4 regions of the Vibrio harveyi genome follow, and region 1 is predicted to be linked to each of the others. Evidence: predicted binding sites of a transcription regulator. Region 1 holds the regulator's gene; each other region holds the start of a gene.
What was found. The regulator CRP, encoded in region 1, controls carbon source genes, mostly activating them, when cyclic AMP is high. The targets are predictions, from matches to a motif close to TGTGANNNNNNTCACA.
Positions count from the first base shown of each region.

Region 2: pyrG (CTP synthase) is a predicted target of CRP. The motif match lies at 1,362-1,377, and genes of this name have one in related genera.
Region 3: cdd (cytidine deaminase) is a predicted target of CRP. The motif match lies at 1,317-1,332, and genes of this name have one in related genera.
Region 4: gltB (glutamate synthase large subunit) is a predicted target of CRP. The motif match lies at 1,326-1,341, and genes of this name have one in related genera.

Region 1 is NZ_CP125875.1:3,398,381-3,401,572, reverse strand. Features, by position in the region: gene QMY49_RS16100 (hydrolase) at 1-25, shown strand, start outside; gene QMY49_RS16095 (YheU family protein) at 96-308, shown strand; gene QMY49_RS16090 (phosphoribulokinase) at 433-1,302, shown strand; gene crp (cAMP-activated global transcriptional regulator CRP) at 1,542-2,174, shown strand; gene QMY49_RS16080 (DUF1338 domain-containing protein) at 2,364-3,155, opposite strand.
Region 2 is NZ_CP125875.1:179,628-182,819, forward strand. Features, by position in the region: gene relA (GTP diphosphokinase) at 1-299, shown strand, start outside; gene mazG (nucleoside triphosphate pyrophosphohydrolase) at 513-1,310, shown strand; gene pyrG (CTP synthase) at 1,462-3,102, shown strand; gene eno (phosphopyruvate hydratase) at 3,180-3,192, shown strand, end outside.
Region 3 is NZ_CP125875.1:1,109,355-1,112,546, forward strand. Features, by position in the region: gene purT (formate-dependent phosphoribosylglycinamide formyltransferase) at 1-176, opposite strand, end outside; gene cdd (cytidine deaminase) at 325-1,212, opposite strand; gene QMY49_RS05800 (LrgB family protein) at 1,468-2,145, opposite strand; gene QMY49_RS05805 (CidA/LrgA family protein) at 2,147-2,521, opposite strand; gene sbcB (exodeoxyribonuclease I) at 2,580-3,192, opposite strand, start outside.
Region 4 is NZ_CP125875.1:2,623,882-2,627,073, forward strand. Features, by position in the region: gene QMY49_RS12445 (sensor domain-containing diguanylate cyclase) at 1-52, opposite strand, end outside; gene mnmL (tRNA modification radical SAM protein MnmL/YtqA) at 103-1,047, opposite strand; gene gltB (glutamate synthase large subunit) at 1,602-3,192, shown strand, end outside.

The DNA of each region.
Region 1 (3,192 bases):
TGTATCAGTGCCACGAACACAGTAAACTATCTAGGCGCGCCAGACATCAATAACCTAAGAGGCGCGCTTAAACATCATAAAAGTTTGAGGTATTTATGATCATTCCATGGCAAGACATTTCGCCAGAGACACTAGAAAACCTGATCCGCGAATTCGTGCTACGTGAAGGCACCGACTACGGCTCAGTCGAAGTTTCACTGCAGAGTAAAATCGATCAGGTCAAAACCCAATTAGAGAAAGGCGAAGCGGTCATCGTATTTTCTGAGCTTCATGAAACGGTTGATATCCAACTAAAAGCAAAGTTTTAGACCCTTCACATTTTACCGTATCCCACTCGATGACAAGGGCTTGTTACGTGCTATAGTGGGTTATCGACCGTGCAGCATACGTGTGCTGCACTTTACAGGTAAGTAATTTTCGACAAGGTTTGTCATGTCAGCGAAACACCCAATCATTGCGGTTACTGGTTCGTCCGGTGCCGGCACAACCACCACTTCTGAAGCCTTCCGTAAGATGTTCAATATGATGAACGTCAAACCAGCGTGGGTTGAAGGTGACAGCTTCCACCGCTTTACACGTCCAGAGATGGATGTCGAAATCCGCAAAGCGCGTGAGCAAGGCAAACACATCAGCTACTTTGGTCCACAAGCCAATGACTTTCCGGGGCTAGAAGAGTTCTTCCGTAAGTTCGGTGAAGATGGCACTGGCAGCGTGCGCCGCTATCTGCACACTTTTGATGAAGCCGTTCCATACAACCAAATGCCGGGCACCTTTACGCCTTGGCAAGATCTGCCAGAAAACAGCGATGTGCTGTTCTACGAAGGTTTACACGGTGGCGTGGTAGATGGTGATGTCAATGTGGCGCGTCACGTCGACTTTCTAATTGGCATGGTGCCGATTGTGAACTTGGAATGGATCCAAAAGTTTGTTCGTGACACGCGCGATCGTGGTCATTCAAGAGAAGCGGTGATGGATTCGATCGTGCGCTCGATGGACGATTACCTGAACTACATTACCCCGCAATTTTCTCGCACACATATCAACTTCCAACGCGTACCAACCGTCGATACTTCTAACCCACTTAACGCTAAAGGCATCCCTAGCTTGGATGAAAGCTTCGTGGTGATCCGCCTGCGCGGTATCAAGAATGTCGACTTCCCGTATTTGTTGGCGATGATTGATGGCTCCTTCATGTCTCGCCATAACACCATTGTGGTTCCTGGCGGTAAGATGAGCTTTGCAATGGAGCTCATAGTGAGACCGATTCTGCAGCAACTCATCGAAACCGGAAAAATTGGCTAAAAACCTCGTTAATTGAGTGTTTACTTTTCATACCGTGATCATGTGCACAGTTTTGCTTACAAAATCTCAATCATGGCACGATTAAAATCAAGAAATCGTTTCCGAAAAAGGATACTATTTCTAACCGAAACACAAGAGAGCTTGCAGCATATAAAAAGTGCTCTTATTCTAGTAAGCCAATTCAGGCTTAGCTAAAATATGGATAGCGCAAGCGTACCCTGCAGAGGAAGTGAGATATTATGGTTCTAGGTAAACCTCAAACCGACCCAACATTAGAGTGGTTTCTTTCACACTGTCATATTCATAAGTACCCATCAAAGAGCACGCTAATTCACGCGGGCGAAAAAGCAGAGACTTTGTACTACATCGTTAAAGGTTCTGTTGCGGTTCTTATCAAAGACGAAGAAGGTAAGGAAATGATCCTTTCTTACCTAAACCAAGGCGACTTCATTGGTGAGCTTGGTCTATTCGAAGAAGACCAAGAGCGTACAGCTTGGGTTCGCGCTAAATCTCCTTGTGAAGTGGCAGAGATTTCTTTCAAGAAATTCCGTCAACTTATCCAAGTTAACCCAGACATCCTAATGCGTCTTTCGGCGCAAATGGCTCGTCGTCTACAAGTTACTAGCCAAAAAGTGGGTGACCTAGCGTTCCTAGACGTAACTGGTCGTATCGCTCAGACTCTTCTGAACCTTGCTAAACAACCAGATGCGATGACGCACCCAGACGGCATGCAAATCAAGATCACTCGTCAGGAAATCGGTCAAATCGTTGGCTGTTCTCGTGAGACAGTAGGTCGTATCTTGAAGATGCTAGAAGAGCAGAACCTAATTTCTGCGCACGGTAAGACTATCGTTGTTTACGGGACTCGTTAATCTCGATTAACGTTTAAAAAATTTAAAAGCCACCAAATGCAAGTTTGGTGGCTTTTTCTTTTTTTTGGGAGTTAGACATTGAGAGTCGAGAGCGCTGCGCTTCACAACGGACTTCATCCTTTGAGATGAAGCCCTCTCAGATTCCAAGTAAAAACCCTCTCGAAGCGAAGCATTCTCGCCTTGTATCTATTAACCGTTGGTACTCTCGAAGATCTTATCTGCCGATGCAGCTACAAACCCTGGGTACAACTCACCGTTATCCATTGGGTAGCGCTTAGCAAACTCGTAGAAGCCTCCAGGAATCACCTCAACGCCTTCAGTGAAGGTCACTGGCACTTTGTCTGCCATGGTCGATGATTGCTCTAGTAACACCTCTGGCGTGCCTTTTACTTCACCGCCATTCTCGTTGATGATAAAGCCTACGGTGCGTAGGTGGTCGTTCACTTGCTTCACTTCTTCATGCTGATTGAGTTGATTCACGCTCACTGTGAAGTGGTTCGCTCCGTAACCGTGCGCAGCAAGCCAAGAAGCGTACTCACTCTCTTTCGCTAAGATCTGGAAGTCAGCATAGCTAAGGTCCCACAAACGTCCGCCGTACAAGAAGTCACTGCTGGTCAATTTAGACGCATCAACCTGCTCTACCAGTTTATGAACGATGGCTTGTAGCTCTGGTGAGCACTCATCCACTTTCAATTCACTGATGAAGACTTTTGGCTGTTTCGGATCTGGGTGCTCAAAATGTTTTGCCACCAGCTTTTTGCTTTCAAATACGTAGTCACCACAGGCTTTGTAACCCACCGCTAGGAATGGCTTCGCTAACGTTTCAATGCCTAGGGGAGCGACATTAAACGTACGTAGCGCAATATGGTCATTAATCAGAGGCTCATCTTCTTGAAGAAGCTGATGAACTTTAGCAGCAGAAGGGCAAAGACGTTGAATGTAGTCTTGCCATAGCGATTCAAATAACACATCGGGCGTCATAACGACTCCTTGTTATGAAATGTAGAGTTAGGGGTAA
Region 2 (3,192 bases), 250 kb from region 1:
TTCGTCATCACGCACCAGAACGTATCATTGATACCGTCTGGGGGAGCGGCTTTGTCGGCTCTTACATCTTGACGGTTCGTGTTGAAGCGATGGAGCGTGGTGGTCTACTAAAAGACATCACAACGCTATTTGCGAACGAGAAAATCAAAGTCACCAGCATGAAGAGTCGCGTCGATTACCGCACGCAAATGTCGATCATGGACTTTGACCTTGAAGTGACCAACCTTGAGGTGTTCTCACGCGTTTCGAAACGTGTTGAGCAGATCAAGGATGTAATGTCGGTGAAACGCTTAGGCTAACTTTCACGTCGTACTTGTCACTTTTACTGCGTTAACTGCGTTTTCTTGCTCCATCACATAGGCGAGCTATGCTCAGGAGTCGCGAAAACTTGTTGCCTTGTCAAAGTAACAATTACTTAGTGAAAGCCGCTGAGAAAATAAAATAATCTAGAAGGTGAGTGGTTTTGGCTGCTCACCTTTTTCTTTAGATAGAAAGGTTTAAAGGAACAGAAAATGAGTCATCCAATTGAACAGTTAGAACAAATCATGGCGAAGTTGCGTGACCCAGAAAGCGGTTGCCCTTGGGACTTAAAGCAGACCTTCGACACCATTGTTCCTCACACTATTGAAGAAACCTACGAAGTGGTGGATGCGATTCAAAACCGCGATTGGTCGAACTTGCAAGAAGAGTTGGGGGACTTATTGTTCCAAGTGATTTTCTACAGCCAAATGGCGAAAGAGCAGGGATTGTTCGAGTTTTCTGATGTGGTGGAAACCGTTAACGAGAAGCTGACGCGTCGTCACCCGCATGTTTTTTCAGAAGTAGAATTCGATTCTGAAGAAGCGATTAACGCCAACTGGGAAGCGGAAAAAGCCAAAGAGAAAGCACAATTAGGCAAAGCTGAAGAAAGTATCCTAGACTCAATACCAAACTCTCTACCTGCGCTTTCGCGTGCTACAAAGATCCAGAAAAAGTGCGCAAAATTCGGCTTTGATTGGGACTCGCTTGGTCCCGTTGTCGGAAAAGTGCAGGAAGAAATTGAAGAGGTAATGGAAGAAGTGCTTCAAATTACTCCGGATGAGGAGAAAGTTGAACTCGAATTAGGCGATCTTTTATTTGCTACCGTGAACCTATCTCGTCACCTAGGGAAAGACCCTGAAGTGGCACTGGCAAAAGCCAACTTAAAGTTCTCGAAACGCTTTAAAGGCGTGGAAACTAAAGTTGCAGCGCACGGTAAACAGCTGGCAGACTTTACTCTAGATGAACTCGATTCCATGTGGGATGAAGTGAAACGAGAAGAGCGAAGCTGAAATTGCATGAATACTCGACTTTGATTTGAAGCAAAAAATAAAAAATTACGGTGTGATAGATTTCACGTTGTGGCGGTTAGGAGCTTCTGGTATATTTACGTCCCGTCCAGAAGCACTCCATTTCCCTCATTCAACCAATTTCAGGTTAAACATGACGACAAATTACATTTTTGTTACTGGCGGGGTTGTATCCTCTCTAGGTAAAGGTATTGCAGCAGCATCTCTTGCAGCTATTCTAGAAGCTCGTGGTCTTAAAGTGACTATGATGAAGCTTGACCCTTACATCAACGTTGATCCAGGCACAATGAGCCCAACTCAACACGGTGAAGTGTTCGTTACGGAAGATGGCGCAGAGACTGACCTTGACCTTGGTCACTACGAGCGTTTCATCCGCACCAAGATGACTAAGCGTAACAACTTCACTGCTGGTCGTGTTTATGCAGACGTACTACGTAAAGAACGTCGCGGCGATTACCTAGGTGCAACCATTCAGGTTATCCCTCACATCACTAACGCTATCAAAGACCGCGTAATCGCAGGTTCTGAAGGTCATGATGTTGCTATCGTTGAAGTCGGTGGTACGGTAGGTGATATCGAATCACTACCATTTATGGAAGCTATCCGTCAGCTTGCTGTAGAACTAGGTCGTGAGCGCGCAATGTTCATGCACCTAACGCTAGTTCCTTACCTAGCCGCTGCTGGTGAAGTGAAAACTAAGCCAACTCAGCACTCTGTTAAAGAGCTGCTATCTATCGGTATCCAACCAGATATTCTTGTTTGCCGCTCTGATCGTATGATCCCAGCGAACGAGCGTAAGAAAATTGCGCTATTCTGTAACGTTCCTGAGAAAGCGGTAATCTCAATGAAGGACGTAGATTCAATCTACAAGATCCCTCAACTTGTTAAGTCTCAAGGTCTAGATGACCTAGTTTGTGCTCGCTTTGGTATCAACGCGCCAGAAGCTGACCTGTCTGAATGGGAACAGGTTATCTATGAAGAAGCGAACCCAACTGGCGAAGTAACTATCGGTATGGTCGGTAAATACATCGAACTACCAGATGCTTACAAGTCAGTAAACGAAGCACTTAAACACGCAGGCTTGAAAAACCGTCTAAACGTCACAATTAAATACGTAGACTCTCAAGATGTTGAGACGAAAGGCGTAGAAGTACTTGAAGGTCTAGATGCAATCCTAGTACCTGGTGGCTTCGGTGACCGTGGTATCGAAGGTAAGATTCGCGCAGCACAATACGCTCGTGAAAACAAAGTACCTTACCTAGGTATCTGTCTAGGCATGCAAGTAGCACTGATCGAATACGCGCGCAACGTAGCGGGTATGGAAGGTGCACATTCAACAGAATTTAACAAAGACACTAAGTACCCTGTGGTAGGTTTGATCACTGAATGGGTAGACGGCGAAGGTAAAGTTGAAGAACGTACTGAAACGTCTGACCTAGGTGGTACGATGCGTCTTGGTTCACAGCTATGTCACCTAGAGAAAGGGACGAAAGCTCGTGAACTATACGGTAGCGCGACAGTTCACGAACGTCACCGTCACCGTTACGAAGTAAACAACGTTCTTCGTCCGCAAATCGAAAAAGCAGGTCTGAAAGTATCTGGTCTATCAGCGGACAAGAAACTAGTGGAAATGATTGAGAACCCAGCTCACCCATGGTTTGTAGCGGCTCAATTCCACCCAGAATTCACCTCGACTCCTCGCGATGGTCACCCACTATTCGCAGGTTTCGTTAAAGCTGCTGGTCAAAACGCTCGCGGCGAATTCGAGAAGTAAAAGGATACGGGCGGCGGCGAAGGTTGTGCTGCTGCCCTTTAAAATTGACATTTATATTTGAACGAGAGGAAACATTAATGTCTAAGATCG
Region 3 (3,192 bases), 1.2 Mb from region 1:
ATATCGATGACGTAGCTGCGATGAGCGACTTGCATTGCTGGTGCGTCAGCATAACGGTCACACGCGATCACTTCTAAACCAAGACGTTGACATTCAATTGCTACTTCTTTACCAAGCTCGCCAGAGCCCAGAAGTAATACGCGGGTAGCATGAGTGCTAGTAGCAGTACCAAACATAGTGTTCCCTTACAAAATAAAGTGGTGGAAGCGAATTTGCAGGGGATCATACTGATTTTTGCGAATGAAGCAAACGTTTGCGTGTGATTTTAAACAATAAAAAAAGGCCCTGCGTCATGCAGAGCCTCTCTCATAAGAGCATTGTGAGTTAAATGTTAACAAAACTCACTGGAATATCTGGGTTCAGTGCCTCTAGTGTTGATTGAGTATCGGCTAGGTGGCTGATCTTACCCTGTGAGTTCTCCACTAGTGCTGCGGCTTTGATGTCTTCAAACTGCTCGCCTGCCATCAGGATTTGAATTAAGGCAACCTGAAGTGGCGGAAGGCTAGGGTTGAACGCTGCGTTTTCTGCGTAAGCACCTTGGAATACACGACCACTATTCATCTCAAGAGCAATGCCACTTAAGTTGTTAGTGTATGGAGCGTGACTGATGTTCATAGCAGTAACTGCTTTTTGGATCAGAGTGTCGTTGTCATCGCAAGCAAACTCGTGTTTCACTTCTGCCATTAGACCTGACTGGATACCAAGATCAGCAGGACCGAATGCTTCAGGAAGATAGTCGTGTAGCGATTTTTCTTCACGCTCTGGCAATTGGATCTTTAATTCTTTCGCCGTAGTTAGTTCATTCATGAACTGACGACAGTGACCACAAGGGCTGTAGTTAATGGTGATATCTTTAACACCACGTTCGCCTTTCATCCAAGCATGGCTAATCGCGCATTGTTCAGCATGAACAGTTTGACCTAACTGAACACCAAAAAACTCCATGTTCGCACCGAAGTAAAGGCGACCAGATAGACCACGAACAATCGCGCCTACATAGAATTCAGAAATCGGTGCGTAAGAAAACGCAGCGGCAAAAGGAAGTAGAGCAACACGAAGCTCTTTATCAGAAAGATTGGTAGCGTTTAGTAGCGCTTCAAACTGTTGCTCAGAAATAGTGGCATCAAAATCGTCAGAAAGGACGATAGGAGCAAGAGGTGTTGAAAGTGCTTCAGGAGCGCTTGCTAGCGCCTGTTCAATGCGACTTTTCATGTTGAATCCTTGTTATTGCATGGACAGTTATTCTATGTGAAAGGTGGAAATGTTCTGTGCTTTAGATCACGTTAATGTGTGTAATGATAATTTACGTTACATAATTAGAGTGAGCTCACACATGTATTCGATTTCACTAAGATTTAACGTTATCTCTGTCCCACTAATAACTATATCAACGTATATTCATACTGCGAATTTTCTAGAGGAGATTATGACCTGCTCACTTGATAGCAAAGCAGGTCATTGAGGTTATTATTGGTATAACCAAACCGCCAAAGCAAAGAAGCTTGGCGCGAGAATTGAGGTGATGATGCCACAAAGCACCAATGCAAGAGATGAGAACGCTGCGTCTCCCGGTTGTTTCTCAGCACATGTTGCGGTGCCGAGAGCGTGAGAAACAGTACCCATTGTTAGACCGCGCGCAATTGGATGCTTAATACCAATGATATTGAAGATCGGGTACGCGAGGATGGCACCAAACAAACCCACAATAAGCACTAAAATTGCCGCAACAGCTGCTTCTCCGCCTAAGTGGCTAGAGATTTCCATCGCGATAGGGGTCGTCACAGACTTACCAACCAAGCTGGCTATTAAGCTAATGTCAGCTTTAAATGCCACCGCAATGAGCGTAGCGGTAAGCATGGACATAACACTACCTAACGTGCAAGCCAGAGTGATAATGCGCCAATTAGCTTTGATTTGAGGCAGTTGTTCATAAAGTGGATATGCCAGCGCAACAACGGCGGGTTGAAGTAAAAAGCTGATGTATTCGTTGTCAGCGTAGTATGTTTCAAATGGCACTTTCAAAAAGGTTAGCAACGGGATTAATACCGCGATACTGATCAAAAGCGGGTTAGCAATCGGATTGTTCACCTTGATTGCGATTTGGCGTGCGGCAAGGAAAACCACAATAGTGACAAGTAACCACATACTAGTGCTTCTCCTTCAGTAAGTAATCTAAGAACCATGCCAAGCTGACCAATACGATCAGTGATCCGCCTACTGCACTCGCAATAATTGGCAGTGCGTTAGCCAGTAGCATATCGAAGTGTTGCATCAGACCCACGCTGATAGGCACGAATAGCAGGATCATATAGCGGATGAATAGGGTTGCACCTGGCTTAACCCATTCCACTTTGACTAAGCCAAGGGTCATTGAGAAAAACAGCACAAGCATGCCGATGACACTTCCTGGAACAGAAATGCCAATGAATTTTTGAATGGTGTTGCCGATACCAAGTGCTCCCATGATGAGTGCGAGGGAGATGAGCAAATGGATCAGCTGTAGTAATCGATCTTTTATCATTTTGACAGCATATAAAACAACAAGCACACCCGAAGGTGCGCTTGAACAAGGTAAGAAATTAGGAGGCTAGGCTCTCTACATAACGATAGACGGATTTTAATATTGCTATCTTCTTTTCGTCACTTTCATGTTCGTGAACTAAGTTTTCCAAATTCATCATGTACTCTTCAATCTGACTTTCGAAAACTTCACGACAATGTTGTGCCCAGCGTCTTTGTTCTTGTTCATCTAATGTGCCTGCATAATGGCGAGCACGGTAACGGAAAAGCAATGGCTTGATTCGTTTATCATCGAATTCAATGTCCAGTGCGGCTAAGTTATTCGGATCGGTTTCACGAATGATGTCCATAGCAGCGCGATCAGCAGGCGAGAAAAAACCATCGTAAAGCTGCGTATCAACGTCATTACTCTTTTCGAATTCACGTTCTATAGAGAATAGACTAATCAGCTTCTCTCGGATCTCTGGGTGTTGGCGCAACAACGCTAAATTGTTTAAACATTGTTGGCGGTCAATACCAATGACTTCCGCATTTTCCGCGGTTAATGTTTTTGCTGGAGCGAGAATAGGGCACTTGTTCAGATGCACTAGCTTCACTGGTACAGGCAGTAAGTCGCCCAATTCGTCACGCTTGGTGTACAAGCGTTCTTTCAGTTCTTCCGCTGAAAGTTCA
Region 4 (3,192 bases), 770 kb from region 1:
CAAATCCGTAGTCGCCCTGCCCATCCCAGAGCCAATTGAGTAACTGATCCATTTTTCCGACCTTTCAAGCAAATCGGAGGAAATATAACAGTTATTAATCGATCATTCTGCCTTTAATTCTGGTTTGATATAGATGAAGGCATCACCAGTTAAGCTGCCTTGTGAGCCTTCTCGATCCAATGCACGACCAATTTCAGTCATCGCTAACCAGCGGTTTTCACACCACAACGGCGACAAAAGAGTAGGACGGCGAGCAGCTGAGGAAACGCGATGGAAGATCACTTCTTTAGGAGTCATGCGGATCATTTCACTGGCGATAGCAACATAATCTTCCAATTCTGGGGCTTCTAGCTTTCCGGCACGCCACGCTTTCGCCATCGTACTGCCTTCTACGATATGTAAACCATGCAGTTTGATACCATCTGTGCCGACGTCCAAAACTTTACGCAATGTGTCGATGTTGTCATCGCGTGTTTCTCTAGGCAAACCGACGATCAGATGAGTACAAACTCTAATACCTAGTGCCCGAGCGCGTTTGGTGATTTCTGCATAACACTCAAAGTCATGACCACGGTTGATACGCTTGAGGGTGTCATTGTTGGCAGTTTGAAGACCCAGTTCTAACCAAATCTCATAACCTTGATTCACGTAGTCCGACAATAGATCCAGTACTGCGTCAGGAACACAATCAGGGCGAGTCCCAACACACAAACCAACAATATCTGCAGCCTTGAGTGCTTCCTCGTACATGTTTTTAAGAACTTGCACTTCTGCATAGGTACTGGTGTACGCCTGAAAATATGCCAGATACTTCTTCGCCCTGTGGATCTCTCCAGCACGATCTTTCAATTGATCGTGGATACTTTTGATCTGTACTTCTTCATCCGCAAATGAAGCCACATTACAAAATGTGCATCCACCTCGACCAATAGTGCCATCGCGGTTTGGACAACTGAAACCACCGTGCAAAGTCAGTTTATGGACTTTTTCGCCATAACGGCGCTGAAGGTCTTGGCCTAATGTGTTGACCAACTCATGTAACTGCATAGATTCTCACCAATAGTAAACCGTAATAAATCTCACTACGATTTATGTAACTAAATTACATCCCTGCAAGAAAAAACAAATAATTCTAGTCAATTCAAACAAACAGGTGGCGGTGCGAAATCAATAAAACTGCATAAAACCAACTTAAAACCTGCAATGTTGCGTAAATGTTAAACAAAAAGTGAATATTTAAACGAAAAAATTGGGTCACAAAGACGACTTTTCGTTGCATTTCGAAGTCACAAAATTGTAGGATACTTACACAACCCCGTCGTTTTTGTGACTTTTATTACAACATCAACTGCGGGAATTGTCGGCGTTATCCCGCTCCCACCTATATAAGTCACTAAATTGTGGCAATAAATAAAGGGATATCACCAAGGATTGTTTTTCTCGCAAAATTTTTCCTGCGAGATACGGAAAGGAATCAAGACTGGTCAACCTCGATCAGTGGCGAATCATAAATATAAAGGACAAGACGTACAGAGCGTACCTAAGACAGTCGAGATCTGTCCGGGGTTCTTGCGTCGACATTGAACTGGAAGGATGTATCTATGGTAGATAGAGAGCAAAATTCACAGGGTCTGTACACTCCGGAACTGGAGCATGACGCTTGTGGTATCGGTTTTGTTGCTCACCTTAAAAACCGTAAATCTCATGAAGTAGTGACTCAAGCATTGGATATGCTGGCTCGCATGGAACACCGTGGTGGTCAAGGTTGTGACCCATGCAGCGGTGATGGTGCGGGTATCTTGCTACAAAAACCTCATGAATTCCTATTAGAAGAAGCCGTTAAGCTAGGCATTAAACTGCCTTCATTTGAAAAGTATGGTGTTGGTGTCGTTCTTTTCCCGAAAGACGAATACAAACGCGAACAATGCCGAGATATTCTAGAACGCAACGCACAGCGTCTAGACCTTGAAGTTATCGGCTACCGCGTTTTGCCAACCGACAACTCAATGATCGGTGCCGACCCGCTAAGCACAGAGCCTCAGTTTGAGCATGTGTTTATCTCTGGTGGTCCAGGCATCACACCTGAAGAGCTAGAACGCAAACTGTACGTACTTCGTAACTACACAGTGCGAGTTTGCCTAGAAAGCGTTTCGAACATTGGTGACGACTTCTACATTAACTCAATGTCTTACAAGACATTGGTGTACAAAGGTCAGTTAACAACCGAGCAAGTACCTCAGTATTTCCTTGATCTGCAAAACCCAACCATGGTGACTGCACTGGCACTGGTACACTCTCGTTTCTCTACCAATACCTTCCCGAAATGGCGTCTTGCACAGCCTTTCCGTTACATTGCCCACAACGGTGAAATTAATACAGTTCGCGGTAACTTGAACTGGATGAAAGCCCGTGAAGCAATCTTAGAATCAGACCTATTTACTCAGGCTGAAATCGACATGCTTCTTCCAATCTGTCAGGAAGGTAGCTCGGATTCATCTAACTTCGATATGGCACTTGAGCTCCTAGTTCTTTCTGGTCGTAGCCTGCCACACGCATTGATGATGATGATCCCGGAAGCATGGCAAGAAAACAAAAACATGGATCCTAAACGTCGCGCGTTCTATCAGTACCACGCGAACATCATGGAACCATGGGATGGTCCAGCTTCAGTATGTTTTACTGACGGTGTTCAAGTTGGTGCGACACTCGACCGTAACGGTCTACGCCCTTCTCGCTACACAGTGACCAAAGACAACTTCCTAGTGATGGCATCAGAATCTGGTGTGGTGGATATTGAACCAGAGAACGTAGAGTTCCGTGGTCGTCTACAACCAGGTCGTATCTTCGTTGCAGACCTAGAGCAAGGTCGCATCATCTCCGATGAAGAAGTGAAAGATACCATTGCAACAGCAAAGCCTTACGAGAAGTGGGTAGAAGAAAACCTACTGAGCTTGAAGAAGCTGCCAGATGCAAGCAACCAGTTCAGCCAACCTTCTCCTGAGCGTTTGTTGCACCGTCAACAAGCTTTCGGTGTGAGCACTGAAGAAGTGAACGAAATCATCGTTCCAATGGCGAATGATGCGAAAGAGCCATTATCAGCCATGGGTGCAGACTGGCCTCTTGCGGTTCTATCTCATCAGTCTCAACATCTTTCAAACTACTTCAAGCAACTGTTCGCACAGGTAACCAACC